DNA from 3 places in the Ideonella lacteola genome. Region 2 is predicted to be linked to each of the others. Evidence: predicted binding sites of a transcription regulator. Region 2 holds the regulator's gene; each other region holds the start of a gene.
The links. Region 2 encodes FNR, which switches genes on or off when oxygen is low (the NO sensors DNR and NnrR bind a similar motif). Its sites were predicted from a motif close to TTGATNNNNATCAA; they were not measured.
Positions count from the first base shown of each region.

Region 1 (10,675 bases), on a different contig from region 2:
GCGCGAGCGGTGGCGCCTGCAGCACCGGCACCTTCGAATCGCGCGCAATGTCGCGGATCTTCAGCGCCAGCAGGTCGGTGCCCTTGGCGATCACCCGTGGGGCGCCCATCTTGGTGTCGTCGTACTTCAGGGCGACGGCGTAGTGGGTCGGGTTCATCACCACCAGGTCGGCTTGGGGCACCGCGGCCAGCATGCGCTTGCGTGCCATCTCGCGCATGCGCGCCTTGATCTTGCCCTTGACCTCGACGTTACCCTCCGCGTCCTTGTGCTCCTGCTTCACCTCCTCGTGCGTCATCTTCAGGCGTTCGAGCCAGAGGTGACGTTGCAGCGGCACATCGATCAGCGCCCAGCCCCCCACCACCAGCAGCATCAGGCCGAAGCCGCCGGCGATGGTTTGAGACAGCGTGGCGATGCCTTCGGGCAGCGGCATCGCCAGCAGCTGGGTGAGGCCCTGCCACTGGGACTTGAGGTACACGCCGCCGACCACGCCCACCACCGTGGCGAGCACGATGGTCTTGAGCAGGTCGAGCAGATGCTGTTTGGAGAACAGCCGGCCGATGCCGGCGATCGGATTGAAGCGGCTGAGGCTGGGGTGCATCGCCTTGAAGCTGACATTCCAGCCACCGCCCAGCACCGCGGCCAGGATGGCGACGGCAGCCATCAGCATGCCCATGGGCACGATGACCAGCATGCCCTTGAGGCCGAGCGACCAGAAGTACTCGCCCATCGAGGCCGGATCGGCAATGGTCTCGTGATTGAAGCGCAGGCCGGCGGTGAGCAACTCCTGCATCCAGCCCGACAGGGGCCGCGCCGACGTCATCATCAGCGCGCCACCCATGGCCAATGCCGCGAAGTGCGACAGATCCCGCGATCGGGGTATCTGCCCTTCCTCGCGGGCCTTGCCCTTCTTCCGCTCTGAGGCGGGTAAGGTGCGGTCTTGGGCAGAGTCAGCCATGTCGGCGCCCATGGTGCCTGCCCACGTACGCGGACTTGAGCCCGAAAAGCGTGGCCTTGTCGTGGCATTTCTGCGGCGACAGCGCCCGGCCGACGCCGGTGGCCGCAGGCGCGGCAATAATCCACGCCGCCGTGGACAAGACCTTGCCTGTTCTCAACCCTGCATCGGCCTCCGGGCTGCCCGCCACCCTCGGGCCCGGTGCCGAACTGGCGCCTGCGGTCGAGCCGATCGAGCCGATCGAGCCGATCGAGACGCCGGAGCGGTGCCGCAATTGCGGCACGGTGTGGCCCCAGCCCAGGCCCAACTACTGCGGGCACTGCGGCCAGGAAACGAACCTGAAGCCACCGACTCTGCTCGAATTCGCGCAGCAGTTTGGCGGCAGCTACATCTCGATGGAAGGTGCGCTGTGGCGCACCTTGCTGCTGTTGCTGTTCCGGCCCGGGCGCTTGACGCGCGAATACCTCAGCGGCCGCAAGCGCCGCTATGTGTTGCCGCTGCGGTTGTACCTGACGATCAGCGTGGTGGCCCTCTTGGCGTTGCAATGGTCGGGTGCCATGCAGCCCGAGTCGGGGCGGGACTTCGTGCGATTTGACGGCTCGGACGAAATCAACAACACGCGCCTCGAGATCACCGAGGCCATCAAGGCCGGCATGGAGGACGGCCACTTCGTTTGCAATGGGCTGCCGGCCTCATGGTGCAAACAACTTGAAGATCGGTTCACGCTGGATGCCAAGGCGATGGAGCGCGAGCTCAAGCAGGTGCCCAAGCGCTTCGTGTCGCACTGGGGCAGCGCCATGTTCGCGCTGCTGCCGCTCTATGCGTTCTTTCTGAAGATCATCTACTTCAACCGGCGCATGAGGTGGTCCGAACACCTGGTGTTCGCGTTGCACCTGCATGCCTTCATCTTCGCGATGGTGCTGGTGAAGATCAGCGGCGTGCCCTGGTTGGGCAACGTGGCGCTGGTGGCGATACCGATCTATTCGGTGATCGCCTTGCAGGTGGTTTATGGCGGCCGGTGGTGGGCGAGCACCTTGCGCGTGCTGACACTCGGCTTCTCGTACTTTGTGGCGCTCACCACCGCGATGGCCTTCGTGGCCATTTGGGCCTTCGTCGCCTGACGGGGCGCCGAGTTCGATGGGCGGTTCGCGGGGCGCGGCGCCGAAGGTGCCAACGCCCCACTGGGCCCGTCAGTTCGACAGGCTGGACAGCACGCCCTGGATGGCTTCCTTCATCTTCGTCTTGGCCAGATCCTGGCACTGCTCGCGCGTGGCGTTCGGCAGCGCGTCGAAGGCGGTGGCGGTCTTGCTGGGCTTGAACACCAGCGACTTCGCCACCGTGGCCGGCATCATCATCACGCGGGCCGTGATGACGCAGACTTTGGACGCCGTGAAGCCGCCTTCGACCTCACTGACGAAGCCCCAGCGCTTGACGGGGTAGAGCTTGTTGAGCTTTTCGGTCTTGCCAGCCAGGCTCTCGGCCCAGACGGCCTGGGCAGTGGCTTTGTCGAGCACGCCTTCGGTCGAGTGGTCCAGCGTGATGTAGACCGGCTCGGCTGCGTGGGCAGCCATCGACAAGGCGAGCAGGGGAGCGGCAATCAGACAAGCGGCAGTGCGGGTTTTCATGGGGTTCCTTGGACGGCGCATAACCCCGCTCCCGCGGGGCGGCGAAAGTATACGCAGCGCACCTGTGTGTCGAGGCCGAAAACTGGCAGGGCAATCCCTGTTGTTCGTGGCATCGGCCACCCGTGCGCAGGCCGGCCGGTGCACGAAGTGGCTGCTGCTTCACCGGCCCGGTGCGCGCCGCCCCGGATGGGAGCGCCAAGCGCCCCCAAAAGTGATCGCCGCGACGGCGCGCCAACACGTCTTGGCTACGAACACTCGTAGGCCAGACCGCGGCGTTTCAAGCGCCCGATGGCGTGGTGCCCGGCAGCAAGATGCCCTTGTCCACCTTGTCGATCTGGGTGTGGCCGCAAAAGGCCATCGTCAGATCGAGCTCCTTGTGGATGATCTCCAGCGCCTTGGTCACGCCGGCCTCTCCCATCGCGCCCAGGCCGTAGAGAAACGCGCGGCCGATGAGCGTGCCCCGCGCGCCAAGCGCCCGCGCCTTCAGCACGTCCTGGCCCGAGCGGATGCCACCATCCATCCACACCTCGATCTGCGATCCCACCGCGTCGGCGATGGCCGGCAGCGCCTCGATCGACGAGGGGGCACCGTCGAGCTGGCGGCCGCCATGGTTGCTGACGATGAGCGCATCGGCGCCCGAATTCGCGGCGAGCTGGGCGTCCTCCACGTCCATGATGCCCTTGAGGATCAACTTGCCGCCCCAGCGCTTCTTGATCCACTCGACATCGGCCCAGCTCAGCGCCGGGTCGAACTGCTCGGCCGTCCAGGCGCTCAGCGACGACAGGTCGCCCACACCCTTGGCATGGCCGACGATGTTGCCGAAGCTGCGGCGCTTGGTGCCCAGCATGCCCAGGCACCAGCGCGGCTTGGTGGCGAGGTTGATCAGGTTGGCGATCGTTGGCTTCGGCGGGGCCGACAGGCCGTTTTTAAGGTCCTTGTGGCGCTGGCCGAGGATCTGCAGGTCCAGCGTCAACATCAGCGCCGAGCATTTGGCGGCCTTGGCACGATCGATCAGCCGTTCGATGAAGTCGCGGTCGCGCATCACATAGAGCTGGAACCAGAACGGCGCAGTGGTGGCCGCGGCCACGTCTTCGATCGAGCAGATGCTCATCGTCGACAAGGTGAAGGGCACGCCGAACTTTTCAGCCGCGCGCGCTGCCAGCATCTCGCCATCGGCATGCTGCATGCCGGTGAGCCCGGTGGGCGCGATGGCCACCGGCATCGCCACGCGCTGGCCGACCATCGTCGTGGCGGTGGAGCGGCCTTCCATGTTCACGGCGACCCGCTGCCGCAGCTTGATCTTGCCGAAATCGGCCTCGTTGGCGCGGTAGGTGCTCTCGGTCCACGAGCCCGAGTCGGCATAGTCGTAGAACATGCGGGGCACGCGCCGCTGGGCGAGTACGCGCAGGTCTTCGATGGTGGTGATGACGCTCATCCGCTGTCTCCGGGCGCTGTGTGTGGTTCGGCCTGGATGCTAGCGGCGGGCACGCCGCGCTGGGCGGAAAGAAATTCAGGCCGTGGCGGAAACCAAGGCCAGCCCCTCGGCTGCCACGCGGGCGCCCAGATCACGCAACCACGCGTCCAGTGCTTCGGCGGCCGGGCTGGGCGTGGGGGTGTGGGTCAAGTGGTAGGCGGTGTCGCTGGGCACCATCGGCGTCTGGCCCGGCCCGAAGACCGGCCGAAGCTCACCGCTGTGCAGCCACTGGCGCGCCAGCGCAGGGCGGGCCAACACCACGCCCTGGCCACAGCGCGCCGCCTCGAGCACCAGGCCGAGGTCGACCAGGCGAGGGCCCGCGTCGGGCTCGGGCCAGTCGAGCCCCTGGGCGCGAAACCAGGGCAGCCACGGGTCGACCGGGGTTCGCAGCAGTGGCAGCCGGGCGAGATCGGCCGGGCCACGGAGGGCTTCGCCCTCCAACAGCGCCAGGCTGGCCAGCGGCACCAGGTGGTCACGCCACAGTGGCGGCGGCGTGTCGGCATCGATCGGCCCGTGTCGCACGGCCACTTCGGCGTCGGCACCGGCCAGATCGAGAAAGGGGACCGACAGCACCACCTCCAGCTCGATGCTTGGGTGGCGCTCGGCGAACTCCGGCAGCGCGGGCACCAGCACCTGCCGGGCGAAGGTGGGTGGCGCGCTCAGCCGCAGCTTCTGCTTGCGCTGTTCGGCGCGTTGGTGCAGCGGCATCGAGGCGAGCAGCGCCAATGCGCTGCGCACCTGCACCAGGTACTCCTTGCCCACGGCGGACAGGGTGAGTGTCTTGGCGCCCCGTTGAAACAGCGCGACGCCCAGCAGCTCTTCCAGCGCGGCGATGCGCTTGCCCACCGCGCTGGCCGTGATGGCCAGCTCATCGGCCGCGCGCTCGAAGGTGCCCAGTCGGGCCGCCGCTTCGAAGCCCCGCAGCGCATCGAGCGATGGCAGGCGAAGGTCGCCGGTCGGTGGCAGGCTGGGCTGGGGCGAGCTGGGTGTCGTCACGCCACGCACTGTAGAGCGTTGTCCAGTGAAACGGAGAAATCGGATGTTCGCCGGTGTTTGGCAGGGCGCGCAGCATGGCGCGGAGCGCAGCTCAGGCTGTACGCCTGGGCAAGGGTCGCAACGCCGCGGCGCGCCCTGCCAAGCACCGGCCCACAGGGTGGGCACCTGCCGGCGGCGCACTCGGCGTTGCCAGTGCTCGCCGGGTGTCCAACCCGGCTGCGCTTGGTGCCTTGATTGCATCGCCGGCAGGTGTCCACGAACTTCCGATTTCTCCGTTTCACTGGACTTGGCGACTCGATCGGGCCTCAGTCCTCCCATGGCTGCAGCCCCAGGTACTGGGCACCGAGCACCAATGCCAGGCTCTTGGCCTTTTGCTCCAGTGCGGCGGGAAGCGGGGCCGGGTAGCTGTGATCAACGGTGGCCAGCGTCAGGCCGGGGCCCTTGTGTGCGGCCTCGCCGGGGCGGGATTGCGCCCCCAGGATGACGGACAGAAAGGAGGGCGAATGGTCGGCGATCTGGCCCCAGTGGATGGTCACCGCCAGCCGATCGAAGGGCACCTGCACCAGGGTCTCGGTGGGCTGATCGTTGCGCACCGCACAGGCATAGATCCAGGTCCGTGAAGCGCCATCGAGCAGCAAGAGGTTGTGCTCCTTCATCGGCGGTAGCGCTTGGGCGTATCGGAGGGCGACACCCAGGCCCACCAGCCCGCTGAGGCCGAACAGGCCGATGGCTTCGCCGGCACTGCCACCACCGACCAGCCCCAGCATGCCGCCGATGATCATCAGGCCCAGCAGGCCTGCCAGCGCACCGTACATCCAGGTGACGAAGAAATCACCGTGGCGCTCCAACCCCTGAAGCCAGAAGTGGGTGTAGTTCGCGATCACCGGCTGATCCTGGCTCAGCAGCCTTTGCAGGTCGGCCGGATCGGGTGAGCCCAGTTCCGAATGCATCACGCATCGCTGGTCCGGCGGCGGCAGGCGCGTGGCGAGTGATTCGATCAGCGCTGTGGCGGAAGCGGCTTCGCTGGCGGGCGGCGAGGGGGTCTGCATCCGACCGCATCTTGCCAGCCCGCGGCGGTGGTGGTGCCAGCCCGCGGCGGTGGTGCCGGCGCAGGGCGCGCCGCCTTCCCCGTCAGACCGAGGTGGCGGTTTCGGCGGGGGCCGGGGCCGATGCGGGTGAGCAACTCGCGCCACCGCAGCCCGTCATGCCCTGGGACACCGGGGGCCGGGCGATGGCGCCGGTGGCGGTGTCGTAGCCCACGTTCTGCAGATGCGCGGCCAGGGCCGCATCCATCGACTGTGCGTGGATCGGGAACCAGGCGGCCAACTCGGGCAGCAGGCGCTCCAGGGGGCCGAAGTCGGCGCCTTCGCGGGCGACGCGAGCCACTTCCCGCATCAGCCCCAGCACCTGGGTGTGCTGGAACGTGTGGCAGTTCTCGGGCGAGAAGCCGGTGGCGGCCATCCAGCGGTCTTCTTGCGAGAAGTGCCCGTCGGTGTGGTCGACCAGTGCCTGGAAGGCCTCCAGGCCGGCCAGGTGGGACTGGGCCAGTGCCGCTTCGGCCGCCCCCAGCAACGCGACGAATTCTTCGTGCGTCGCGTCCATCTGCGTGTGGGCCAAGGCGAGTTCGTCGGACCAGGTCAATGTCGGCATGGCGTTCGTCTCGTGGGGCAGGTTGATGAGGCGGGCTGGGGTGCGATTCTCACCGAGCCGTGCGGTGATGCCGCATCTCGCCGTGCCTGCCTTGATCTGGCGCAAACACTGTCAATGTGCGGCGAGCGACGGCCACAATCGGGCCATGTCGAGCGAGCCCTCAGCCCCTCCGGCCCCGCCAGCCACTTCCGCCGCGACCCCGGGCTGGGCGCGGCCCTTGTGGTTGCTCGCCGGTGCGGTGGCGTTCATCACCGGGTTGGTGGGTGTCTTCCTGCCGCTGCTGCCCACCACACCCTTCGTGCTGTTGGCAGCGTTCTGCTTTGCGCGGGGCAGTGAACGCTGGGAGCGCTGGCTGCTGCAGCATCCCCGGTGGGGCCCGATGGTGCGCGATTGGCGGGCGCGGCATGCCGTGCCGCTGCGGGCCAAGCAACTCGCCACGGTGATGATGACCCTCAGCTCGCTGTGGGCGTGGTGGGTCATCCCGTCGGCGTGGCGCTATGTGCCGGCCGTGTGTTGCGCCGCCACTGCGTTGTGGCTGTGGCGGTTGCCCACCCGCTGAGCGGCAGGGCGCCCACGGCGCGGCAGGCTCAGCTGCGGCGCCGCTTGGGGGTGAAGTTCAAGGTCGCATCGAGCTTGGCGGGTGCAGCGCCGACCTGGATCTTGACGGGCGCCTGATCCTGCAACTGGTCGGGGTGCCACACCACCAGCTCGGCCGCGCCATCGGGCACGCCTTCGATCCGGGCAGTGCCTTTGGCGTCGGTCTTGCCGAACCACGACGTCCCGCTGACATAGACCTGCCCGCGCATCGAGCCGTGGATGTGGCAGCCCAGGCCGATCGGGCCGGCGTGTTCGGCCTTCACATCCACCGTGTTGGTGCCGGACTTTTTCTTCGGCGCGGCGGCCGGCTTGGTGTTGTAGTCGTCATAGCCGCCGTAGCTGCTGTTGTCGCGCGGTGGTGCACCGGTGCCGTCCAGTCGAAGCTCGAAGTACTCGACCGCCGGCATGCTGCCCAGCGGGCCACTGGGCACGGAGCGCACATGGTGATCGTAGGTGTCCTTGTTGACGAAGCGCAGCGTGCTGCCCAGCGGTACCACCGTGAGAAAGGGCTGGAAGCGCAGGTTCTCTTGCGAGATCACCACCGGCGCCGCGGCCGGCTTGGGCGCCGGCTGATTGGGCACCTGGATGAGCACCACCACATCGGCGGCGGGCTGGCCGTCGCGGTCCAAGACTTGAACATCGAGGGTGCCTGCCTGTGCGGCCGCAGCGGTGAGGGCCAGGGCCATGGCGGCGAGTCGGGGCAACGGACCTGGGGGCAGGGTGTAGGGCATGGTGTTTGGGGATGTGCGGTGGGGTGGGATGGGCGTTGAAAGCGTGTCGGTCAGGGCACGTTGACGATGTCGCGGTGCATGGGCGCCAGTTTGCCGAGCAACTGGTTTTGTGCGCTGAAGGGGATGCCGCGGGCGTCCATCGCCTGCTGCAGCACTTCCACCAGGGCGTTGAAATCGGCACGGGTGATGTCCACCCCGTTGTGGACGCTCTTCATGTCCGGCCCATCGAGCCGGCACGGGCCGCCGGCCACCTCGCAGATCTGGTCGACGAGCTGAGCCTTCACGTGGGCCTGGTCGACATCCTTGAAGAACGGGTTCATGCGCGGATCGGCCAGCAGGCGCTGCATGAAGTCGTCCATCAGGGCGACCAGGCCGGCGCGCTCGCCGAACTGCTGGTAGAGCGTGGCATCGGCGGCCTGGGCCACCCGCACACCGGCCAAGGTGGTGAGCAGGCAGGTGGCGATCGCCGCGCTGCGCAGGAGTGACGTGATCGACATGGCGCGGGTGCTCCTCAGAAGGCGATCTGGGCCGACAGGTAGGCCCCGGTCTGCCGCTGGGTGATGACAGCCGGGACGATGTGGCCCAGGTCGACGTAGGCGAGCGTCATCGAGATGTGTTTGTTCGGCGCCCAGGCGACGAACAGATCGGCCCAGTCGTCTTCTTTGAGCCCCTCGCCGAGGATCGAGGGGTTGAGGTTGTCGGGCTTCGCCCGGTATTCGGCGCCGATCGCGAGGTCTTTGCGCAGCAGCCACGCGATCGAGACTTCCGGCTGCAGGCGGTAGGCGTCGTGCGCTGTGCCGCCGAAGCCCAGCAAGCCGTTCTGGTTGGCCCGGGTCAGGCGCAGGGTGCCGTTCAGCAGCACGCCCTGCGCCAACAACAGCTTGGTGGCGCTGAGGTAGAGGTCGGTACCGGAGAGATCGGCCCCGAGGGCCTTCAGCGTGGGCTCCAGGCCGGCAGCGTCGGCACGCTTGTGTTCCAGGCCGATCGCCAACTGGGGCATCCAGCGGTCGCTGTCCAGCACCGCGTCGCCAGCGAAGCGCCACTTCAGCCCGACGATGTCTTGCTTCAGGTGCAGGCCGGGCAAGCCCAGGGCGGTGCCGGTGGCGCCGGTGTTGAAGTCCTGCCGGGCGATGGAGAGTTCGAATCGGTCGTCGATGCCCACGGCGGCACCGGCGGCGTTCATCGCGTAGTCCTGGGTCACCACCCGGGTGGCGTGGGCCGTGGCGCCGAACTGGTGGCGGGTGGCATAGCTGGCCGTCACGGCCCAGGGGGTGAGGCCGCCGCCCGCGGCACCGTCGATCGAGCTGACGCCACCGGTGAGCAGCAGCTTGCCGTTGCCATGGGTCAGAGGGGGGGCTGGTTCTTCGGCGCGCGCCGTGGGCAGTGAGGCGGTCAGTGCCAAGGCGGTGAGGGCCAAGGCCAGCGGGGGTCGTTGTCGGGTCATGCGGTCTCGGTGCGTCAAAGGGGGGTGGAACCGATGGTGAGCCGGGCTCTCCGGCGGACCTACGTCAACTGCGCTCGATTGGATGCATGCCGGCGCCACGGCGGCGCTGATGTCTCGCCTCCGGCCGGGCCCGGTGTGGCATTGTTCACGCCGCAAGGGCTTGCGCGCATCATGGCCCCTGGCGGCGTGCGGGGGATCTCGCGGCTGGGCTTGACGATCCTGGTTTGCCAACCGTCCCGAGGGACACGCCCCCACTTGGCGTGGCGTGTCCACATGAGCACGCCCTAGTCGGGGAGGTCGAACAGTGGCAAGTTGTAGGCGGCGGCAGGTTCTTCGGCCGCGGGGGCGCTGGCGCGTCGCTGGGGCGGCCGGCGGCTGGCCGCGGCCGCGGCGCGAGCCAGCCGGGCATCCCATTCACCGGGGGTCATCAGCTTGCCCCCTCGCACGCCCAGCAGGCGCAGGCGCCGCGAGAGATCGACGCGCTTGAGGCATTCGCCCGCCGCACGGCGGATGGTGGCGGCATCGGCGGTGGGGGCGGGCAGGGTTTGGTCGCGGGTGACGATCTTGAAATCGTCGAAGCGCAGCTTGATGCCGATCGTCTGTGCGACATAGCCCTTGCGAGCCAGGTCGCGGGCCAATTGGGCACAGAGCTGGGTGAAGATCTCACCCAGCTCGGTCTTGTCTCGCTTGGCATGCAGGTCGCGGTCGAACGTGGTCTCGTGGCTCATCGACACCGGCTCCCCGTGGGTGACCAGCGGGCGCTCGTCGCGGCCCCAGGCGGCATCGTTGAGCCAGGCGCCGTAGCTGCGGCCAAAGTGCTCGATGAGCCAGCCTCGCTCGCACTGCGCCAGCTCGCCGACGGTGTGGATGCCCAGATCGGTCAGCCGCGCCGCCGCCTTGGGGCCGATGCCGTTCACCTTGCGGGCGGCCAGCGGCCAGATTCGGGTGGGCAGATCGTCCATCGTCAGCACGGTGAGCCCGTCTGGCTTGTCCAGCTCGGAAGCCAGTTTGGACAGCAGCTTGTTCGGCGTCACGCCGATCGAGCAGGTGAGGCCGCCGGTGGCGCGCTGGACGTTGTTCTTGATCTCCAGCGCCAGCGCCCGCACGCCGCCGAGCGGGTCGTGCCCCACGGCGTCTTGCGCGCCGGGAACGTCGGTGAGATCGATGTAGATCTCGTCCACGCCGCGGTCTTCGATCACCGGGGCC
Region 1 covers NZ_JBBUTG010000011.1:52,027-62,701, reverse strand. The annotation lists gene flhB (flagellar biosynthesis protein FlhB) at 1-955, opposite strand, end outside; gene AACH06_RS17280 (DUF3667 domain-containing protein) at 991-2,073, shown strand; gene AACH06_RS17275 (hypothetical protein) at 2,143-2,577, opposite strand; gene AACH06_RS17270 (alpha-hydroxy acid oxidase) at 2,855-4,012, opposite strand; gene AACH06_RS17265 (LysR substrate-binding domain-containing protein) at 4,088-5,047, opposite strand; gene AACH06_RS17260 (hypothetical protein) at 5,353-6,096, opposite strand; gene AACH06_RS17255 (hemerythrin domain-containing protein) at 6,179-6,697, opposite strand; gene AACH06_RS17250 (YbaN family protein) at 6,843-7,256, shown strand; gene AACH06_RS17245 (cupredoxin domain-containing protein) at 7,285-8,025, opposite strand; gene AACH06_RS17240 (group I truncated hemoglobin) at 8,076-8,522, opposite strand; gene AACH06_RS17235 (DUF3034 family protein) at 8,537-9,469, opposite strand; gene AACH06_RS17230 (DNA polymerase Y family protein) at 9,754-10,675, opposite strand, start outside.
Region 1: a site for FNR is predicted at 6,789-6,802, ahead of AACH06_RS17255 (hemerythrin domain-containing protein). Genes of this name have one in related genera too.

Region 2 (10,675 bases):
ACTGGCGGCGCTCCACCGGGCCCACAGCCACGGCGCCACGCCCAGCGCCGGCGCCGTCGCCAACCCAAAGACCAGCATGACCGCAGCGCCGCCCATGGAATCGTTGGCCAGCGCGGCCACGACCAGCGCCGATTGCAGCAGCCCGCACGGCCACGTCACCCAGGCCAGACCCAGGCCACCGGCCTTGACCGGGCCCCGCATGCGTTGCCAGCCCTGCGCATCCGGCCGGGCCGCCGAGGTGGGTGTGCGCCCTGCCCGTTCCAGCCACTCGGGCTGGCGACCGCGAACCAGCAGCCACAGGCCGAGCGCCAGCGCCGCCACGTGCAGCACCGCCCAGATGGGCCTCAGGGCCGGGCTCAGCGCGCTCCAGCGCGACACGGCCCCGACACTGGCCGCCGCCAGCGCGCCCGCCAGCGTGTAGGCCACGAGCCGGCCGGCATGAAACGCTGCCCAGCCCTCGCGCCGACCGGCGCCGCAGGCCCGCACACCCGCCGCGCTGGGTGCAGCGCACATGGCCACGCAGTGCACCGAGCCCGCCAGGCCCATCAGCAGCGCGGTCAATACCAAGGCGCCGTTCATCGCCCCGTGCCCTCGCCCAGCCTCTCAGATGATGCGCGAGAAGCGCTCGCGCACGCGATCGGCTTGCAGGTGCTTGTCGAACACCATCGCGATCGCGCGCACCAGGAACCAACCCGGCGCCGTCACCTGTACCGAATCGGACTCGATGGTCACCAGCCCTTCGGCCTCGAAAGCCGCCAGCTCGTTCAACTCGGCCCGGAAGTGGTCGCGGAACTTGACCAGGTAGGCCAGCTCGATGGATTCGAATTCGACCCTGCCCTGACACATCAGCGCCATGATCACCGCGCGGCGCAGCAGATCATCCCGCGTGAGCGCCAGGCCGCGAACGGTGGCGAACTGGCCGCGGTGGATCGCGTCGTAGTACTCGGGCAGCGTCTTGGCGTTCTGGCTGTAGGTGGCCCCCATCCGGCCGATGGCCGAGACGCCGAGCGCCACCAGGTCGCAATCCGGCTGGGTGCTGTAGCCCTGGAAGTTGCGGTGCAGACGCCCCTGGCGCTTGGCCACCGCCAACGCATCGTCGGCCAGCGCGAAGTGGTCCATGCCGATGTAGCTGTAGCCATGGCCCAGGAAGCTGGCGATGGCGCCGGACAGCATCGACACCCGGTCACCCGGCGGCGGCAGCGTCGACGGCTCGATGCGCCGCTGCGGCTTGAAGCGCAGTGGCAGGTGCGCGTAGGCATAGAGCGCAATACGATCCGGCCGAAGCTCGCCCACCTGCGCCACCGTGCGGGCGAACGACGCCGGCGTCTGCTTGGGCAGGCCGTAGATGAGATCGGCATTGATCGATTCGAAGCCCAGTTCGCGGGCCGCGCGCATCAGGCCCCGCACCGATTCGAACGACTGCACGCGATGAACCGCCTTCTGCACGTCGGGGTCGAAATCCTGGATGCCGAAGCTGATGCGGTTGAAGCCCATTCGCCGCCACGCGGCCAGCCGCTCGGGGGACGCGGTGCGCGGGTCAACCTCGATCGACACCTCGGCGCCCGGCAGGATACGGAAGGCATCGCCCAGCTCGGCCATCAGGCCTTGGAGTTCTTCGTCGCTCAGGAAGGTGGGCGAACCGCCGCCGAGGTGAACCTGCGACACCGGTTGGGCCGACCCCAGGGCCTTGGCGTGCATCGCGATCTCGGCGCGCAAGGCAAGCAGGTATTCGGCGGCCCGGCTGTGATGCTTGGTGATGACCTTGTTGCACGCACAGTAGTAGCAAACCGATTCGCAGAACGGGATGTGCACATACAGCGACAGCGCCGCCCGGGCACCGACGCTGGCCCCCTCGGCGCGCTGGCGCAGGGCCTGCTCATAGTCGGCCGGGCCGAAGGCTTCGACGAAACGATCGGCGGTGGGATACGAGGTGTAGCGCGGCCCCGGCACGTCGAAGCGCTTGAGCAGCGGCATCGGCAGAACGTCGATCGGGGGCGCGCTGGCGTCGGTGGCCACGGGCGTGGCGGCAACGGTGGAGTCTTCCATGCCGCGATCGTGCCGCTGCCCGCGTCCCCACCACTTGATCTTGCGCAAGCCCGACACGCGGCGCCGGGAGAAAAATCTCCCCGTCATTGAGGATGGTCATGCCCACCACTGAAGTCATTGCATCGATCCAGCCGAGCCCCCCACCGGTGGGTGGCCATACCGAAAGAAATTGCGCATTCAAGGTCGCGTGCTCCAGCTGCAACCTGCGTGAGCTGTGCCTGCCCCTGGGGCTCACCACACAGGAGCTCGAGCGCCTGGACAAGCTGGTGGCCACGCGCCGCAGCGTCCGCCGAGGCGACGCCCTGTTCCGCGCTGGCGAGCCGTTCCAGTCGCTCTATGCGGTGCGCACGGGCTTCTTCAAGACCTGCGTCTCGGCCGAGGATGGTCGAGACCAGGTCACCGGCTTCCAGATGGCGGGCGAGTTGCTCGGCCTGGATGGCATCAGCGGCGATTCGCACTCGTGCGACGCGGTGGCACTGGAGGACTCACAGGTCTGCGTGATCCCCTTTGCCGATCTGGAGCGGCTGTCGCGCGAATTCGTCGACCTGCAGCGCCAGTTCCACAAGATCATGAGCCGCGAGATCGTGCGCGATCACGGGGTGATGCTGCTGCTGGGCAGCATGCGGGCGGAAGAACGCCTGGCCGCGTTCTTGCTGAACCTGACCCAACGCCTGCAGGCGCGCGGCTTTTCACCTTCGGCGCTGGTGCTGCGCATGACGCGCGAAGAGATCGGCAGCTACCTCGGCCTCAAGCTCGAGACGGTGAGCCGCACCTTCTCGAAGTTCCAGGACGACGGACTGCTGGAGGTGAAGCAGCGGCACATCCGCATCCTCGATCAGGCGGGGCTGCAGCAGTTGGTCAACGGCGCCACCTGCTGAGGCACGAAGGCGCCCAGCAGATCGAGCTCGCCCGAGAGTGCCCAGTCCAGAGCGCTCACTCCAGAGCGCTCACTCCAGAGCGCCCACGCAAAACGACAACGGCCCGGAATACCCGGGCCGTTTTCTTTGTCGGTGAGTTCTTTGTCGGTGACGACGGCGGCGCATCCGCCACGCCCCGCCGGCAGTCACTGCGTTTCTGGGTGAACCAGGAACTGCGTGAGCGCCGAAGCCATCGAGATCACCATCCAGAAGACGAGGAACGCCACCGAATACAACGTGGTCGGCTCCCAGGTGACGGGTGTGCTGCCAAACCAGTGCAGCTCGCCCGGGTCCACCAGCGTGAACACCAAGGCCTCGAGCACACCGGCCATCACGAAGGCCGGCCAGAAAATGCAGATCCAACGCGCGGGGCCGGTAGGTGCCGCATGCGCCGTCACCTCCTGGGGAACTGGGAGGGTGGCCATGGCTGCGGCCTCAGGGCTTGGCCGTGGCGGCGTGGTTGCGGGCCTGCAGCGCCGGTGTCAACGAATCCGGCGTGGCCGCTTTCTCACTGACACCGCCACGCTCTTGCAGCGTGAGCACCGGATCGGCGCCTCGCGCTGCGATGAATGCAGTGGCCAGGCTGGCCACCACCACGGCCAGCGGGCCGCCAATCACCATCCAGACAATCGGCAGCCGCCACCACACTGGCGAATCCACGGCCGGTTCACGAGCAGTCGAGGAATTCATCGTGTCTCCTTGGGTGTGCATGAGTTGTCGGCCCATCCTAAGCGCTATCGCGGCACCACGAAGCTGGATCTTTCACTGACACGCGCCGAATTGGCGTTGCCTGCGGCCAGGCGTTCGATGTGGAAGACGATCGGGTGGGCACCGGTGCCCGCCTGGTTGGCCGCCTCGGGAGGAACCCTCACGGCCACGGTCAGCCAGCGGGCTTCGGCGCCCTGCAGGCTCAGCGCGGCCCCCCGCTCGATGGCCACGCCGGGCAGGCCTTCCACCGTCACGCGGTAGCTCTGGGGCGCTTCGGTGACGTTCATCACCTGCAGGCGATAGACGTTCTCGATGTAGCCGTCGTCGACCAGACGCGCGAGCGCCGCACGATCACGCACCACATCCACCCTGAACGGGCTGCGCACCGCCAGGCTGCCGACGAAGGCCCCGGCGATGAGCAGCATCACGGCCGTGTAGATCAGCACCCGCGGCCGAATGATCCGGGCGATGATCTGCCGCCAGCCCAGGTGCTCGGACATGCTGTTCTCGGTGGCGTACCGGATCAGCCCGCGCGGGTAGGCCATCTTGTCCATGATCCCGTCGCACACGTCCACACAGGCGGCGCAGCCGATGCACTCGTACTGCAGGCCCTTGCGGATGTCGATGCCGGTGGGGCAAACCTGCACGCACAAGCCGCAATCGATGCACGAGCCCAGGCCCAGTTGCTTCGGATCGGCCTTGCGCGAGCGCGAGCCACGGGGCTCTCCGCGTTCGGGGTCGTAGCTGATGATCAGCGTATCGCGGTCGAACATCGCGCTCTGGAAGCGCGCATACGGGCACATGTACTTGCAGACCTGCTCACGCATGTAGCCTGCATTGCCGTAGGTGGCGAAGCCGTAGAACAGCACCCAGAACCATTCCCAGGGGCCGAAGCCGAGGGTCATGGCCTCTTCGGCAAGGTGCCGGATCGGGGTGAAGTAGCCGACGAAGGTGAAGCCCGTCCACAGGCCGATCGTGATCCACAAGCCCTGCTTGCCGGCTTTGCGCCAGATGCGGTTCCAGTCCCAGGGGCCTTCGTCGAGCTTCATGCGCTGGGCGCGGTCGCCCTCGAACTTGCGTTCGACCCACATGAAGATCTCGGTATAAACCGTCTGGGGGCAGGCATAGCCGCACCAGAGCCGGCCCGCCACTGCGGTGAACAGGAACAGCGCATAGGCCGAGAGGATCAGCAGACCCGTCAGGTAGATGAAGTCCTGCGGGTAGAGCACCAGGCCGAAGATGTAGAAGCGGCGCGACGCCAGGTCGAGCAACACGGCCTGGCGATCGTTCCACATCAGCCACGGCATGCCATAGAAGACCAGCTGTGTGGCCCAGACCAGCATCCATCGCCAGGTGGCGAAGGTGCCGGTCACCGAGCGTGGGTAGATCTTGCGCTGCTTCTGGTACAGCGAGACGGTTTCCCCGCTGCTCACGTCGCCCACGTCCGCCCCGCCCTGGGGCCCCATGCCGGCAGAGCCGGAGGGCACCGGAGCGATGGGAATCACGCGGGCGGGTGCGCCGCTGGTAGGTGCCTCGGCCATGGACTTCGTTGCTCCGCTCTCAGCGACCCGCCACCTGCGTGCTCTGCGACAGGCTCCAGACGTAGGCGGTCAGCACTTCGATCTGCTCGGGCGTCAGGCGCTGGCCTTGCGGCGGCATCACGTTCGTCTTGCCCTGATTGATCATCGCCAGGATGGCCGGCTCGCCCCAGCCGTGCAGCCAGATCTTGTCGGTCAGGTTCGGCGCGCCGATCGCCGGGTTGCCCTTGCCGTCAACGCCGTGGCAGGCGGCGCAGGCTGCGAACTTGGGCTTGCCCAGTTGAGCCGCGATCTCGTTGTGAGGGCTGCCAGACAGGCTCAACACATACTGCGCCACGTTGCGCACTTCGTCGCCGCTGCCGACTGCCGCGGCCATCGGCGGCATCACGCCGCTGCGCCCTTCGACGATCGTCTTGTGGATGTACTGCGGCAACTGGTCGATGTTGCTGCCCAGCCAGTCGCGGTCGGTCAGGTTGGGGAAGGACTTGCTGCCGCGGCCGTCCGCACCGTGGCACTGGGCGCAGGTGTTGGCAAACAGGCGCTCACCGATCGCCATGGCCTTGGGGTTCTTCGCCAGCTCCTCCACGGGCTTGCCCACGAGGTCGGCGTAGATCGGGCTCATGGCCTGGTGGGCCTTGTCCTGCTCGGCTTGCCACTGGCCGGTGCTGCTCCAGCCCAGCGTGCCTTGCGCGCTGCCGAGGCCCGGGTACAGGGCCAGGTAGCCAACGGCGAAGACCACGGTGATGACGAACAGGCCCATCCACCAGCGCGGCAGCGGGTTGTTCATCTCACGCAGGTCTTCGTCCCACACGTGGCCGGTGGTGTTGTCGTTGGCCATCACCTTGCGGCGGCTGGCCACCATCAGCAGCACCAGGCAGAAGACCAGGCCGGCTACGGTGATGGCGCCGATGTAGATCGACCAACCGGCATTGAAAAAGTCGCTCATGACAAAGTGCTCCGCTGGGCTGAGGTATCGGCCGCATCGGCGGCCGGGTCGGCGAAGGGCAGTTGCGCCGCTTCGTCGAAGGCGCCTTGGCGCCGGCGGTTCAGGGTCCAGGCCATCAGGCCCAGGAACAACAGCAGCGACAGCACGGTGATGGCGCTGCGCCAGGTATTGACATCAAACTCCATGGCGTCACCCCTCACTTGCGCGCGGTTCCGAGCACCTGCAGGTAGGCGACCAGCGCCTCCAGCTCGGTGCGGCCCTTCACGTCGTCCGCGGCCTTGTTGATCTCGTCGTCCGAGTACGGCACGCCCACCAGCCGCAGCGCCTTCATCTTCGGCGCCAGCTCGGCCGGGTCGAGCGCGTTCTTCGCCAGCCAGGGGTAGGCCGGCATGTTCGACTCGGGCACCACGTCACGCGGGTTGTTCAGGTGCAGTTGGTGCCACTCGTCGCTGTAGCGGCCGCCCACGCGGTGCAGATCGGGCCCGGTGCGCTTGCTGCCCCACTGGAAGGGGTGGTCGTAGACGAACTCGCCGGCCACCGAGTAAGGGCCATAGCGCAGCGTCTCGGCACGGAACGGGCGCACCATCTGCGAATGGCAGTTGTAGCAACCCTCGCGCAGGTAGATGTCCCGGCCCGCCAGTTGCAGCGGCGTGTAGGGCTTCAGGCCTTCGACCGGCTGGGTGGTCGAGCGTTGGAAGAACAGCGGCACGATCTCGACCAGGCCGCCAAAGGCGACCGCGGCCAGGATCAGCACGATCATCAGGAAGTTGCTGGTCTCGATCTTCTCGTGACCAGTCGGATGGGAATGGGCTGACATCAGGTTCTCCAGCAAATCGTCAGGCGTGTGCCGTCTGCACCGTGGGGATGGGGGCCACCGCCGCGCGGCTGCTGCGCACCGTCATCCAGGTGTTCCAGGCCATGATGAACATGCCGCTCACGTACAGCAGGCCGCCCAGCACACGGATCACGTAGAACGGATAGGTCGCCTTCACGCCTTCCACGAAGCTGTAGACCAGGGTGCCGTCGGGGTTGACCGCACGCCACATCAGGCCTTGCATCACACCGGCGATCCACATCGCGGCGATGTAGAGCACGATGCCGATGGTGGCCACCCAGAAGTGCAACGCGATGGCGCGGGTGCTGTACATCGTCTTGCGGCCCCACAGACGCGGGATCAGGAAGTACAGCGCGCCGATCGACACGAAGCCCACCCAGCCCAGCGCGCCGGAGTGCACGTGGCCCACCGTCCAGTCGGTGTAGTGCGACAGCGCATTCACCGTCTTGATCGACATCATCGGGCCCTCGAAGGTCGACATGCCGTAGAACGAGAGCGAGACGATCAGGAACTTCAGGATGGGATCGTCACGCAGTTTGTACCAAGCACCCGACAGGGTCATGATCCCGTTGATCATGCCGCCCCACGACGGCGCCAGCAGCACCAGCGAGAACAGCATGCCGATCGACTGGGCCCAGTCCGGCAGCGCGGTGTAGTGCAGGTGGTGGGGGCCCGCCCACATGTAGGTGAAGATCAGCGCCCAGAAGTGGACGATCGACAGGCGATACGAATACACCGGGCGATCGGCCTGCTTCGGGATGTAGTAGTACATGATCCCGAGGAAGCCGGCCGTGAGGAAAAAGCCGACCGCGTTGTGGCCGTACCACCACTGCACCATCGCGTCTTGCACACCGGCGTAGGCCGAGTAGCTCTTGAACAGGCTCACCGGCACTTCAGCACTGTTGACCACGTGCAGCAGGGCCACGGCGATGATGAAGGCGCCGAAGAACCAGTTGGCCACGTAGATGTGCTTGACCTTTCGGGTGCCCACCGTGCCGAAGAACACGATGGCATACGAGACCCAGACCACAGTGATCAGCAGGTCGATCGGCCATTCGAGTTCGGCGTATTCCTTGCCGGTGGTGATGCCCATCGGCAGCGTCAACACCGCCAGCAGGATCACGAGGTTCCAGCCCAGGAAGGTGAACATCGCGAGCTTCGGCGCGAACAGCGTCACCTGCGAGGTGCGTTGCACGACGTGATAGCTCGTGGCAAAGAGCACGCAGCCACCGAACGCGAAGATGACCGCGTTGGTGTGAAGCGGTCGCAAGCGACCGTAGCTCAGCCACGGGATGCCAAAGTTCAATTCCGGCCAGGCCAGTTGTGCGGCGATGAACACGCCAACCAGCATGCCGACGATGCCGTAGATCACCGACGCCAGCGCGAAGCCGCGTATGACGGTGTCGTTGTAGGCCGGCTGCGCCGGCACTGAAGCAGTTGCCATCGAAGGTTCCCTCAGGTTCGCAGGGCCGCATTGCGGATGCTTTGCGAGCCCGTGGGCATTCTTCGGCGAAGGCGCCCCAGAGGGATTGATCGCGGTCAATCGGCCGCGATTTCGGCCTTCGCTTCGGGCTCGAGGATGCGTTCACCCTCGCGTTCGAGGTCGTCGAATTGGCCTCGATGCAACGCCCAGCCGAACACGCCGATGATGGCCAGCACCAGCACGGCAGACAGAGGCACCAGGAGATAAAGGATGTCCATGTGTGGCTCAGGTCCGAGCAAGCCTCAACGAGTTGCCGACCACCAGCAGCGAGCTGAAGGCCATGCCCAGCCCCGCTGCCCAGGGCGGCAACCAGCCGATCAGCGCGAGGGGCACGCAAGCCAGGTTGTAGAGCGCGGCCCACGCCAGGTTCTGGCGGGTGATGCGCAGCAGCTTGCGCGACAACCGACGTGCCAACGCCACATCGGCCAGGCGATTGGACGTCAGCACCGCGTCAGCATGAAGACGCGACACCATCGCGCCCCGCCCCATCGCGAGAGACACATCGGCTTGCGCCAGCACCGGCGCATCGTTGACCCCATCGCCCAGCATGCCGACGCGTTCGCCGCGGCACTGAGCCTCGGCCACCGCGCGCAGCTTCGCCTCGGGGCTGGCCTGCGCTTGCACATCCGTCAGGCCCAGGCGGCTGGCCAAGCGGGCAGCCCGAGCCGGGCTGTCGCCGGAGAGCAGCGTGAGCTTCAGCCCATCGGCCCGCAAGGCATCGACGGCTTCAGCCGCGTCGGCTCGCAAGCCTTCATCCACCCGCAGGCGAACCACCGGCTGGCCCACCGGGCCGAAGTACACCCGCGCCGCTTCGTCACCGCCACGCTCATGGGCTGCGCCATCCTGGACGCCACGCACCCAATGCGACTGCCCCAGGCGCCAACGGTGGCCGAGTTCATCTTCGCCTTCCAACCCTTGGCCGGGCACTTCCTGCACGCGGTGCCAGGCGATCGGCGCCGTACCCGGGCCCCCGGTGACATCGGGGGCATCCGCGGCCCAGGCCACGATGGCACGCGACAACGGATGGTTCGAGCGCTGGGCCAGCGAAGCCGCCCTCGCCCGCAGTTCCGGCGGCAGCGCCTGGGGCATGGGCACGCCATGGGCGTCGATCAACTCGCCGCCACTGCACACCGGCAGATCGTCGGTCAAGGTGCCGGTCTTGTCGATGAACAGGCGGTCGATCGTGGCCAGCGTTTCCAAGGCGTCGAGCCGCTGCAGCATGACGCCGCGGCGAGCCAGTGCCCCGGCTGCGGCCACCAAGGCGGACGGCACAGCCAGCGACAGCGCACAGGGGCAGGTGACGATCAGCACGGCCATCGCCACGGCCACGGCGCGCGACGGGTCGATCCACCACCACGCGACGCCGGCCGCCAGGGCCAGCACCAGCACCACCCCCAGGAACGGCCCGGCCCACGCGTCGGCCTGCCGCGCCAGCGCCGGCCGCTGCGTGAGGGCCTGGCGCATCAGCGAGACGATGGCGCCGTGGCGGGTGTCCGCCCCGACCCGCAGCACTTGCATGACCACCGGGGCACCCAGGTTGACGCTGCCGCCGACCACCTCGTCGCCCGGTTGACGGGCCATGGGCACCGCTTCACCGGTGAGCAGGCTCTCGTCCACACGGGTGCTGCCCTCTTCCAGTCGGCCATCGGCCGGGAAGCTGGAGCCCAGCGCGACCTGCACCCGATCACCCGGCCGCAGCCGGTGGATGCTGACCGATTCGATGCCACCGCCTTCCACCAGCCGTTGCGCGGATTCGGGCAGCGCAGCCAGCGCCGACTCCAGGCTCTCGGCAGCGCGGTGGCGAGCCAGCGTTTCGAGGTAACGCGCCCCCAGCAGGAAGCTGACGAACATCGCGATCGAATCGAAATAGACCTCGTGCCCGAACAGGCCGCCCGGGTCGAAGGCGGCGCCGCTGCTGGCCACAAAGCCCACCGCGATGCCCAGCGCCACCGGCACATCCATGCCCAATTGGCGTTGCCGCAGGGCACGCCAGGCGCCCCGGAAGAAGGGCCCCGCGGAGAACAGCAGCACCGGCATGCTCAGCAGCCAACTGCCCCAATTGAGCAGCTGGCGCAGATCGGGCTCCAGGCTGCCATCGGTCGCCACATAGGCGGGCGTGGCGAACATCATGATCTGCATCGCGCAGAAGGCCGCCACGAACAGCCGCCACAGCGCGAGGCGCCGCTCTTTCAGACGCAGCGT
Region 2 covers NZ_JBBUTG010000012.1:115,795-126,469, reverse strand. The annotation lists gene AACH06_RS18610 (sulfite exporter TauE/SafE family protein) at 1-579, opposite strand, end outside; gene hemN (oxygen-independent coproporphyrinogen III oxidase) at 604-2,046, opposite strand; gene fnr (fumarate/nitrate reduction transcriptional regulator Fnr) at 2,139-2,924, shown strand; gene AACH06_RS18595 (hypothetical protein) at 3,110-3,388, opposite strand; gene AACH06_RS18590 (nitrogen fixation protein FixH) at 3,399-3,653, opposite strand; gene ccoG (cytochrome c oxidase accessory protein CcoG) at 3,698-5,212, opposite strand; gene ccoP (cytochrome-c oxidase, cbb3-type subunit III) at 5,232-6,155, opposite strand; gene AACH06_RS18575 (CcoQ/FixQ family Cbb3-type cytochrome c oxidase assembly chaperone) at 6,152-6,340, opposite strand; gene ccoO (cytochrome-c oxidase, cbb3-type subunit II) at 6,352-6,972, opposite strand; gene ccoN (cytochrome-c oxidase, cbb3-type subunit I) at 6,992-8,434, opposite strand; gene ccoS (cbb3-type cytochrome oxidase assembly protein CcoS) at 8,530-8,691, opposite strand; gene AACH06_RS18555 (heavy metal translocating P-type ATPase) at 8,699-10,675, opposite strand, start outside.

Region 3 (10,675 bases), on a different contig from region 2:
GTCTTCCGCCGACAACGCGTCTCGCTACTCGCTCGAATCGCTCGCCACGCTGGCCGGCCTCACGCCGCGCACCGTGCGCTACTACATCCAGCAGGGTCTGGTCGACCGGCCGCTGGGTGAGAAGCGCGGGGCCCACTACGTGACGAGGCACCTCGAGCAACTGCTGCAGATCCGCCGCTGGGTCGACGCCGGGCTCAGCCTCGAGCGCATTGCCGAGCTGCGTGCGGGCTCGCCAGACGACCCCGCGCCCCAGGCTGCCCGGCCCGGCAGCGTGGAGGTGTGGAGCCGCCTGACGTTGGCTGATGGACTGGAGGTGCACCTCGAACCCGGCCGCGCCGGGCTCAGTGCTGAACAGGTGCGGCGCCTGATCAGGCGCTTCACCGAGGCGTACCGCGAGGTGCGCTCGAACGACAACAAGGAATCCACATGAGCCATCCGGACAGCCTGATCGGCCTTCGCCATCGCGAGGGCCAGGCCACACCCGTGCTGCAGCACGTCACGATGAATGCCAGGCTGGAGGGCCTGCTGCTCGATGCCACGGTGCGCCAGCGCTATCGCAACACCACGGACAAGACGCTGGAGGTGGTCTACACGTTCCCGCTGAACGAGGGCGCGGTGCTTCTGGGCTTCAAGGTCACGCTCGGCGGCCGAGTTTCCGAGGGGCGGGTGATCGAGAAGGTCGAGGCCGAGCACCGCTATGAGCAGGCGATGGACGAAGGCGATGCGCCGGTCATGCTCCAGCGTGCGGGCGATGGCCTGTTCACCGCGAACCTGGGCAACTTCAAGCCCGGCGAAGAGGCGGTGATCGAGTACCGCTTCGGCCACTTGCAGGCCGTGGAGCAGGGCCGGGTGCGCCTGTGCGTGCCGACCACCGTCGCGCCACGCTACGGTCATGCCGTCACCCAGGGCCAGCTGCAGCCGCATCAGGTGCCCGAGGCCTCGCTGGTGGCCGAGTACCCGTTCGAGTTGACGCTTGAACTCGACGCCTCCTGGAACGGCTCGGCGCTGCACTGCGCCACGCACCGCGCGGCGTTTGCGATGACCGAGGCCGGTGCGCGCCTGACGCTGGCCGAACGCGCGTGGCTCGATCGCGACGTGGTCGTCACCGTCGACGCGCCGTCGTTCGTGTCGTCGGTGCGGCGCGTGGCCGATGTGGGCCAGCAGGTGGTACTCGCATCGTTCCTGCCCACCCAGACACGGCCGCCGCGCGCCAGCATCGACCTCAAGCTGCTGGTGGACTGCTCAGGTTCGATGGCGGGCGACAGCATGAACTCGGCCAGGGTGGCGCTCAAGCGGGTGGTGCAGCAACTGCGCGCCGAAGACCGCTTCAGCTACACACGGTTTGGCACGACGGCGCGCCATGGCTTCCAGCGGCTGGCGGTGGCCAAGCCTCACCATCTGGCGATGCTGCAGGCCATGATCGACACCACCCAAGCCGATCTGGGCGGCACCGAGATGCTGTCGGCGCTGCAGGCCACCATCGCGCTGCGTGGCACGCAAGAGCAGGCCGACATCCTGCTGATCACCGACGGCGAGGTCTGGAACGCCGAGCCGATGATGGAGGCGGCGGCCGCCTCCCGGCACCGCATCTTTGCGGTGGGGGTGGGCGCCGCGCCAGCCCATTCGCTGCTGCAACGGCTGGCCGAGGCCAGCGGCGGCGCGTGCGAATTCGCCACCCCGGGTGAGAGCCTGGAGGCTGCGGTAGATCGGATGTTCACCCGCATCCGCCAGCAGCCGCTGGGCCGAGTTCGCCTGCAATGGCGCGGTGCCGAGGCGCACGCCCCCGCGTGGGTGGCCGGGCTGCCTGGCCAGGTGTTCGCGGGCGACATGGTGCATGTGTTCGCCGGGTTCGAAGGGGCCGTGCCGGCCGAGGTGGCGCTGGTGGCTGAAGACGGCGACACATTCGTCGCGCAGGGCAGTCTGCCGGCCAGCGCCGAACACCAGGCGGCCCCGGAGTCGGCGCAGGCCGGCGCGGCCAGCCTGGCGCGGATGGCGGCATCCGCCCGTCTGGGCGGGCTCGATGACGAACAGGCCCTGGCACTCGCGCTGCGCTACCAGTTGCTGACCGACCGGACCCACTTCCTGGTGGTGCACGAACGCTCAGATGCCGACAAAGCCACGGATCTGGCCGAGCTGCACACGGTGGCGTCGATGCTGGCAGCCGGTTGGGGCGGCATGGGCGAGGCGGCGGCGGCGGCGGGCATGCCGCCACCGATGGCGATGCTGGCCGTGCCGGCGCCGGCCGACATGCGCCGACGCAGTGTGGCGGCGGTGCCGGGTGCCATGTTCAAGAAGCTGGCCGACATGGTGTCGAGCGATGCGCCTGCCGAGCGAGGCCGTGGCGTCATCGCCCGTGCCCAGCCGACGGCCGATGCCGACGCGGTGCTGCAAGCGGCCCTGCATCACCTGGCCACCGGCCGCCACGATGGGCTGGCGGCGGCGATCGAGGCGCTGAACCCGGACGATTCGATGCGCCAGGCCCTGAGCCGGCTGTCATCGCTCGGCCTCGACGCCGACACGGCCTGGCTGCTGCTGGTGCATTGGCTGGCCGGCTACCGCGGTGGCGACTTGGGCGACGAGGGGGAATCGGTGGCCGAGCGTGTGCTGTCGTCGGTGTCGGCCGAACAGTGGCGCGGTGCGCTCGAGGCCCTCGTCGACAGCCTGGGATGACACATTGGGCAGCGTCCCCTGTCGGATGGCGCGCGGGCTCGGGCGCCGGGCGGCCTGACGCAAGTCAAGACCGCCCGGCGCTGCGCCACCCAGAATCGCGGCAGGAGACAAACACATGACGATCACGCTTCACCAGATTGAAGCTGCAGTGGACGAGGTGCTGGCGCGTATCGACGGCCCCATCGTGCTGGGCATGCCGCTGGGCATCGGCAAGCCCAATCCTTTCGTGAACCGGCTGTACCAGCGTGTCAAGGCCGACCCTTCGCGGCAGCTGACCATCGTCACGGCCCTGAGCCTGGAGGTGCCCTCGGGCCACAGCGAGCTGGAGCAGCACTTCCTCGGGCCGCTGGTCGAGCGCGTGTTCCAGGACTACCCGGACCTCGACTATGTGAAAGACCTGCGCGGCCCCGGCCTGCCGCCGAACATCGAGGTGCGCGAGTTCTTCCTGAAGACAGGCGACTACCTGACGAACGAGCTGGCGCAGCAGCACTACATCAGCACCAACTACACCTTCGTCGCGCGCGACATGCTGGGCCAGGGCCTGAACGTGATCGCGCAGGCCGTGGCGGAACGCGTGGTCGACGGGCAGCGCCAGATCAGCCTGTCGAGCAACCCCGACGTGATCCAGGAGGTGGTGGAACGCTTTGCCGAGGCCGACAAGCCGCTGCTCACGGTCGGTGTGGTGAACCGGCAGATGCCCTTCATGCTCGGCGGTGCCTTGGTCGAGCCGGCGTTCTTCGACCTGCTTTGCGACGATCCGGCCGGCACCCACACCCTGTTTGCACCGCCCAATGCCAAGGTGAGCACCACCGACTACGCCATCGGCCTGCATGCCAGCAGCCTGGTGGCCGATGGCGGCACGCTGCAAATCGGCATCGGCTCGCTGGGCGACGCGATCGCCCAGGCGCTCATCCTGCGCGACCAGCATGGCGACGAGTACCGGCGCATCCTGGCGGCGATCTGCCCGCAGGGCCTGCAAGGACGCGAGCTGTCACCGTTCCGGCAGGGCCTCTATGGCTGCTCGGAAATGTTCGTCAACGGCTTCCTGCAATTGATGCAGGCCGGCATCGTGCGCCGCGAGGTGTTCGCCGACCCGACGCTGCAGACGCTCATCAACGAGGGCCGGCTCGACCCCAGGCAACTGCCGCCGAACGTGCTGGAGCTGCTGGCCGAAGAGGGCCGCATCAGCCTGCCGCCCACCCCCGAAGACCGTGAGTGGCTGCAACGTTTCGGCATCCTCGATGGCGAAGGCCGCGTCGGCCCGCGCCTGACCGGGGGCGTCTGCATGACGGGTGGGTTCTTCATCGGCCCGGGAGACTTCTACGAGCGACTGCGCACGATGGCCGACGGCGAGCGGGCGCGCATCGACATGACGCGCATCGACTTCATCAACCAGCTCTACGGCAAGGATGCGGAGGAAACGCACCTCAAGCGGGTGCAGCGCGTCAAGGCGCGCTTCATGAACACGACGATGAAGGTCACCCTGCTCGGCGCGGCGGCCAGCGATGCGCTGGAAAGCGGCGCTGTCGTCAGCGGCGTGGGCGGGCAATACAACTTCGTCGCCATGGCGCATGCGTTGCCGGATGCCCGCTCGGTGCTGATGCTGCGGGCCACGCACGACACGCCGGACGGGCCGGTGAGCAACATCGTCTGGAGCTACGGCCACACCACCATCCCTCGCCATCTGCGCGACATCGTGATCACCGAGTACGGCGTGGCCGACCTGCGCGGCCAGAACGACGGCGAAATCGTCAAGCGCCTCATCGCCATCGCCGATTCGCGCTTTCAGCCCGAGCTGGTGGCGGCTGCCAAGTCGCACGGCAAGCTCGACGCGGCCTGGCAACTGCCCGAGAGCTGGACGCACAACACGCCGCAGGCGCTCGATGCCCAGCTTCACCCGTTCACCCAGGCGGGTTTGCTGCCCGGCTTTCCCTTCGGCACCGACCTCACCGCGGACGAGCTCAAGATCGTCGCAGCGCTGCGGCGGCTGAAGAAGGCCACCCAGCATCCGGTGGAGCTGGTGGCCATGGCGCTGCGGAGCTTATGGGAGAACAAGGAGGCGCCGCCGGCTTACCTGCAGCGCCTGGGCCTGGATGAAGCGCAGGGCTTCAAGGCCTTGTTCATCAAGAAGCTGTTTGCGGGCAACCTCTGAGCTTGTCCAGCCAGAGTCGGTTCAGCAGCTCGTCCAGCGCCATCACGAAGCCAGGTGTGTCGAACAGGGGTGAGCGGCCGCGCTCGGCGCGCAGGCGCTGGCGCCAGGCCTGGCGCTCGTTGGGGTGCGCGACCAGCCGTTGGGCCAGGGCTTCCAGTTCGCCGGTGCTGTGGCACACGCCCTCGGGCAGGCCGGCGGCACGCAGCAGGCTGGCGCCGACGCGGCTTGCGAAGGCGTTGCCGATCAGGGTCAGCACCGGCACGCCGGCCCACAGGGCATCGCTCACCGTGGTGTGCCCGTTGTAGTAACGGGTGTCCAACACCAGATCGGCCAGCGCCAGCCTTTCCAGGTGGCGAGGCTTGGACCAGATCGGGGCGAACACCAGCCGGTCGCGCGCCACGCCAGCCGCCTCGGCCGCGGCATAGAGGCGCTGTCTGGTTTCGATCGGGCCGTCGACCAGCCAGAGGATCGCGCGCGGCGCCTGGGCCAGCAGGCGCATCCACAGCGCGAAGGTGTCGGCGTCCAGCTTGTAGTGGGTGCAGAAGCAGGCGATCACCACCGCGTTGTCGGGCAGGCCGCAGTCGGCCCGGGTCAGGCCGGTGGAGGCGACGCGCTGCGCATCGTCGGTGCATTGGTAGCTGTGCGGCAGCTGGGCGATGCGCTCGGTGTAGGCGGGCTGGGCGTCCATCGGCGTGACGGTGGCGTCGCCGATCACGGCGTCGAACCACGGCGCGCAGGCGGCGCCCGGGTAGCCGAGCCAGGTGATCTGCAGCGGGGCCGGGCGCAGCGCGAACACACCGGGCCGCGCGTCGCGGGTGTAGCCCTTCAGGTCGATGAGGATGTCGATTTCGGCGGCGCGCAGGGCCTGGGCCAGCGCACGGTCGTTCAACGGGCTCACGTCGTGGAAGGCGTCGACATCGCGCTTCAGGCCGCGCCGGTAGTCGCTGTGGTCATCCGGCCCGAACGACCAGGCGCTCACCTCGAAGCGGGTGCGGTCATGCCGGGCGAACACGCCCCGCATCAGGTGCATCGTGGCGTGGTTGTGGAAATCGGCCGAGGCGTACGCCAGGCGCAGGCGAGGGCGGTCGATCACCGGCCTTGCCGGCAGCGGCATCCCGGCGCGGCGCGCGATGTGCGCGGCGTGGCGCGCGGCGATGGGCGCGATGTCGGCATCGCTCAGCGGCAAGGGCAGCGACAGCACCGAAAACGGCGAAGGCGGGTCGAATGGGGTGGTGGTTGGGGCGGTGGATGCGGCAGTGAATGGGGTGGGCTCGGCACTCAGCCCTTGCACCAGCGCCTTCAGCCCGGCGTCGTCGGGCAAGCCCGCCCAATCGCACAGTTGTTGGCGCAGGTGCACCACCTGCAGTTGAACGCCCAGGTGGCCCGGCTGCAGGGCCTGGCAGCGTTCGAGCTCGTCGAGCGCCTCGACGTGTGCGCCCCGGGCGAGGTGGATCGACGCCAGGTTGAACCGGGCGGCGAAGTGGGAAGGCGAGGTGCTGAGCAGGCTGTCGTAGTGGCGCTGCGCCTCGTCGAGCCGCTGCATCGACTGCAGGGCCAGGCCCAGGCTGTAGCGGGCACCCGAATGAGCCGGCTGTGCCTGGACGACCATCTCGAAATGCGGCAACGCATCGGCCGGGCGGTCGGCGCGCTGCAAGCCGATGCCCAGGTTGTAGTGCGCTTCGAGGCTGCGGGGCTGCAGGCTGACGGCTCGCTCATAGGCCGAGAGGGCTTCGCTCAGCTCGCCAAGGTCGAGGCAGGCGTTGCCCAGGTGCAGCCAGGCCTCGGTGAAATCGGGCTGGAGGTCGAGCGCCGCCTTGGCGGCCTGTTTGGCGGCCTGTAGCGCTTGCGGCGCCGGTCCGAGCTGTCGCCAAAGGTCGGACTGCTGCGACAGCGCATGGGGATCGTTCGGCTTCAGGCGCAGGGCCTCGGCGTACAAGGGCTCGGCCAGCGCGAGCGCGCCACGGGCCTTGTGCAGGTTGGCGAGGTTGCGCCAGGCGTCCGCGTAGCCGGGGTCCACGTCGATGGCGCGGCGGTAGGCTTCAGCCGCCCGCCCGGTGGCACCCTGGCGCCGCAGGATGGCGCCCATCAGTGCCCAGGCGTCGGCGCGCTGGGGCGCGCGCAGCAGCGCACCCACCGAATCGGCCTCGGCCCGACGGGCGTCGAACTCGGCGGATTGGTAGTGGCCGTAGGCGCGCTGCACCCAGGCCGACGCCTCGCTGGGCGGCGTGCCGTCGTGGCGGGGCAGGGTTTGGCGCGCCAACTCGCCCAGCGCCGCGGCCACGGCATCGCGCACGGGCCGCCAGTCGCCACGCGCCGACTGCCGGAACAGACGTGCGCTGGGGTACCAGGCACTGCGGGTCTCGTCCAGGCCCCAGCGCCAGTCGTGGTGGAAGGGCAGCGTCACGAACACCGGTTTGCCCATGGCACCTGCCAGATGGGCCACCGAGGTGTCGGACGTGATCACCAGATCCAGCTCGGCGATCACCGCGGCGGTGTCATCGAAGTCCTGGATCTCGGTATCGAGGTTCACGAAGTGCGGCGGCAGCGTCTGGCCGGCGAGGTCGCGCTGGCCGTCGCCTTTTTGCAGCACGAACCAGCGCAGGCCCGGCAGGCGCAGCCAGTCTGCAAACGGTGCAAAGCGTGGTGAGCGTTGCGCATCGTTCTTCACGTTGGGATTGCCCGCCCACACCCAGCCGACCGCGAGCTCGCGATCGCGCTGCCAGCCGCGCTGGACGAGGCGCTCGCGCCAGCCCAGGCAGCGTGCGGCATCGGGGTGCACATAGGGCACCAGCGTCGGCAACGCATCGTCGGCCATGCCCAGCACATGGGGCAGGCTCATCAGTGGCACATGGCAATCGAATGCCGGCAGGGCCGGGGCGGGCCGGCCGCGCTGGCTCACCGCATCAACGCCCGGCGTGCGGGCCACCAGGCCCATCATCTCGCCCAGCACCTCGACAATCACCCGGCCGCCGCGCCGCTTCACCTCGGGCAGGAAGCGCAGGAACTGCAGGGCATCGCCAAAGCCTTGTTCGGCCCAGACGAGCACGGTTCGGCCGTTCAGCGGCGAGCCGTCCCACCGGGGTTGAGGGCAGTCGCGCGGCTCGGGCTGGCGGCGCGCGAAGCGCCATTCGTAGTCGGTGAAGCCGGCGGCGTACTGGCCGTGCAGCAGTCGAGCCAGTGCGAGGTTCCAATGGCCGTCGACATGGCCCGGGTCGCGCTGGACGGTGGCTTCGAAGGTGGCGAGCGCGTCGTCCCAGTGGCCGAAGTGTTCGAGCGCCACGCCCAGGTTGTGCAGCGTCTCGACGTGGTCGGGGTTCAGCCGGACGGCCTCGCGGTACGCGGCCAGCGCGCCGACCTCGTCTTCACGATCGCGCCGCAGGTTGCCCAGGTTGTTCCAGGCATCGGGGTAGTCGGGCTGCAACTGCGTGGCACGCCGATAGGCCTGTTCGGCCAGATCCAGGTCGCCCAGGCGCTTGTGCAGGATGCCGCGCAGCGTCCAGCCATCGGCACGTTGGGGCTCGGCCTTCAGGGCGGCTTCGGCATACGCCAACGCCTCTTCGTCGGCCTGGGCCTGGTAGAGGGTGAAGGCGCGCTCGATGTCGGTGGCGGGCCAGGCGGGCACCGCGGCCAGGGCCGCGGGCTTGAGCTGCTGGCGCTGGCGCCACGCCATGCGCTCGTACAGATGCTCCAGATCACGCGTCCACGCCGCGCTGTCGAACAGGGGCACGCTCAGGCGCTGGGCGGCGAGCCGCTGTTTGAGCGCTTGCAGGCGTGCAGGGTCCTGCGCCAGTGCCACCGCGAGGTCGACATAGGCCTCGGCGCTGGCGGTGGCCAGCTCCGGCACGCCGGCGGCGTGCAGCAGGCTGGTGGCCACGCGCGAGGCGAAGGTGTCGCCGGTGCGGGTGAGCACCGGCACACCGACCCACAGTGCATCGCTGCAGGTGGTGTGGGCGTTGTAGGGCTCGGTGTCGAGCATCAGATCGGCCAGTTGCAGGCGCCCCAGGTGCTCGGCCAGCGGCTTCTCGGGGGCGAAGAAGAGGCGGGCCGGATCGAGGCCGCGCTCGCGCATCTCGCGGCGCAGGTTGTCCTCGGCCAGCGGGTTCGAGCGCAGCAGCCACAGCACGGTGTTCGGGGCACGCCGCAACACTTGGCACCAGCGGTCGAAGACCGCTTCGGTGATCTTGTAGCTGTAGTTGAAGCAGGCCAGCACCACCGGCGGGCCGTCTTCGTGGCCAGGCACCGACACGGGCAGGCCCGCTTCCGCCCGCGAAGGGCAGGCGCCGACGGCGCGTTGGCGATCGTTGGGCTGGTAGCAGTGCGGCAGCTGGGCGATGCGTTCGTCGTAGTCGGCTGCGTGCGCGAGCGGCGTGACGATCGGGTCGCCGATCACGTAGTCGGCGAAATCGGCCCCGAGCGTGCCGGGGTAGCCCAGGAAATTGACCTGCACCGGCGCGGGGCGCAGCGCGAGCACGCCGCTGCGGGTGTCCCGCGTGTAGCCCTTGAGGTCGACGAGGATGTCGATGCCATCGGCCCGGATGCGGTGGGCCAGGTCTTCGAGGCCGAGCGAGGCGCATTCGATGAAATGGTCGACCGAGCGCTCCAGTCGCGCACGCATCGCGCTGCCATCGTTCGGGCCGCAGCTGTAGGCGAAGACCTCGACGCGGCGGCGGTCGTGGCGCTCGAACACTTCGGCCATCAGGTAGGCGGTGGCGTGGGCATGCAGGTCAGACGAGAGGTAGCCGATGCGCAGGCGTGCGTCGTTCCGCGGCGCGGCGGGTGGCCAGGTCATCTGCGGAGCGCGGGCGAGCGGTGCGGCGTATTGGCGGGCCACCCACTGCTGCGCACAGCGGCGCTGCTGGGCCCGGCTGGCGGGCAGCGCCAGGTAGGCAAAGGGGAACACCGGGTGCGTGGGGCCGGCCAGCGGGTCTTCGCCGCCCGCATCCACCGTGGCGATCACCTGCGCGGTGGCCTCCCGCGCGCCGGCAAAGTCGCAGGCCGCCTGCAACGCGCGCAGCAGCGAGGTCTGGGCCAGGCTGTAGTGCGGGTCCAGCGCCAACGCCGCGCGGTAATGCGCGATGGCGTCGGCCGAGCGCGCGGCGTCGTTGTAGAGGTTGGCGAGGTTGTATTCGGTGGGTGCGCAGCGCTCGTGCGACAGCGATTGCTGGAACAACTGCTCCGCCTCCACCAGCGCGCCGCGGCGCTGCGCGGCGGAGGCCAACAGGTTGAGCAAGCCCGCGGGGTCGGCGACCTGGGCCCGCCCTTCGCGCCACGCAGCCTCGGCTTCGCCGGCTCGGCCCTGGGCGGCGAGGGCCTGGCCCAATGACGACCAGGCCGCCGATTGCGCCGGCACCAGCGCCAGTGAGCTGCGATAGCTGTCGATCGCGCCCGCGAAATCGCCGGCGGCCTGCTGGGTGTTGCCCCGGTTGGTGAGCACGATCGCGCGGAAGGCCGGCTCGCGGATCAGCGCCAGCGCGCGGTCGAAGGCGGCCAATGACTCGGCAAAGCGCTGCCGACGCTTGAGCGCCAGGGCCCACAGATGCCAGCCGTCGATCGATTCGGCGTCGGCGGACAGCGCCTCTCGGCACAGGGCTTCGGCGTGGACATCATGGCCCGCATTCAACGCGGCCATGGCCTGCTGCAGCAAGGCGCTGGTGGAAGGGCGAGGGGTCTCTGAGGCGGGCGGTGCGTTCGGGGCAGCCACGGTGGGCGGGGTGGGCGCGTTCGTGGTCGTGGTGGTGGTGGTGGTGGCGGTGGATGCTGGGTGAGCGGGCCCCAAGGTCGCCGCGTCCTCGGCGGGTGACCAGGCCGCAAGCCGGTCGTGCAGCGTGCGGACGACGCCGTCCCAATCCTGCG
Region 3 covers NZ_JBBUTG010000001.1:106,471-117,145, forward strand. The annotation lists gene AACH06_RS00375 (helix-turn-helix domain-containing protein) at 1-430, shown strand, start outside; gene AACH06_RS00380 (VIT domain-containing protein) at 427-2,670, shown strand; gene AACH06_RS00385 (acetyl-CoA hydrolase/transferase C-terminal domain-containing protein) at 2,786-4,822, shown strand; gene AACH06_RS00390 (O-linked N-acetylglucosamine transferase family protein) at 4,794-10,675, opposite strand, start outside.
Region 3: a site for FNR is predicted at 2,725-2,738, ahead of AACH06_RS00385 (acetyl-CoA hydrolase/transferase C-terminal domain-containing protein). Genes of this name have one in related genera too.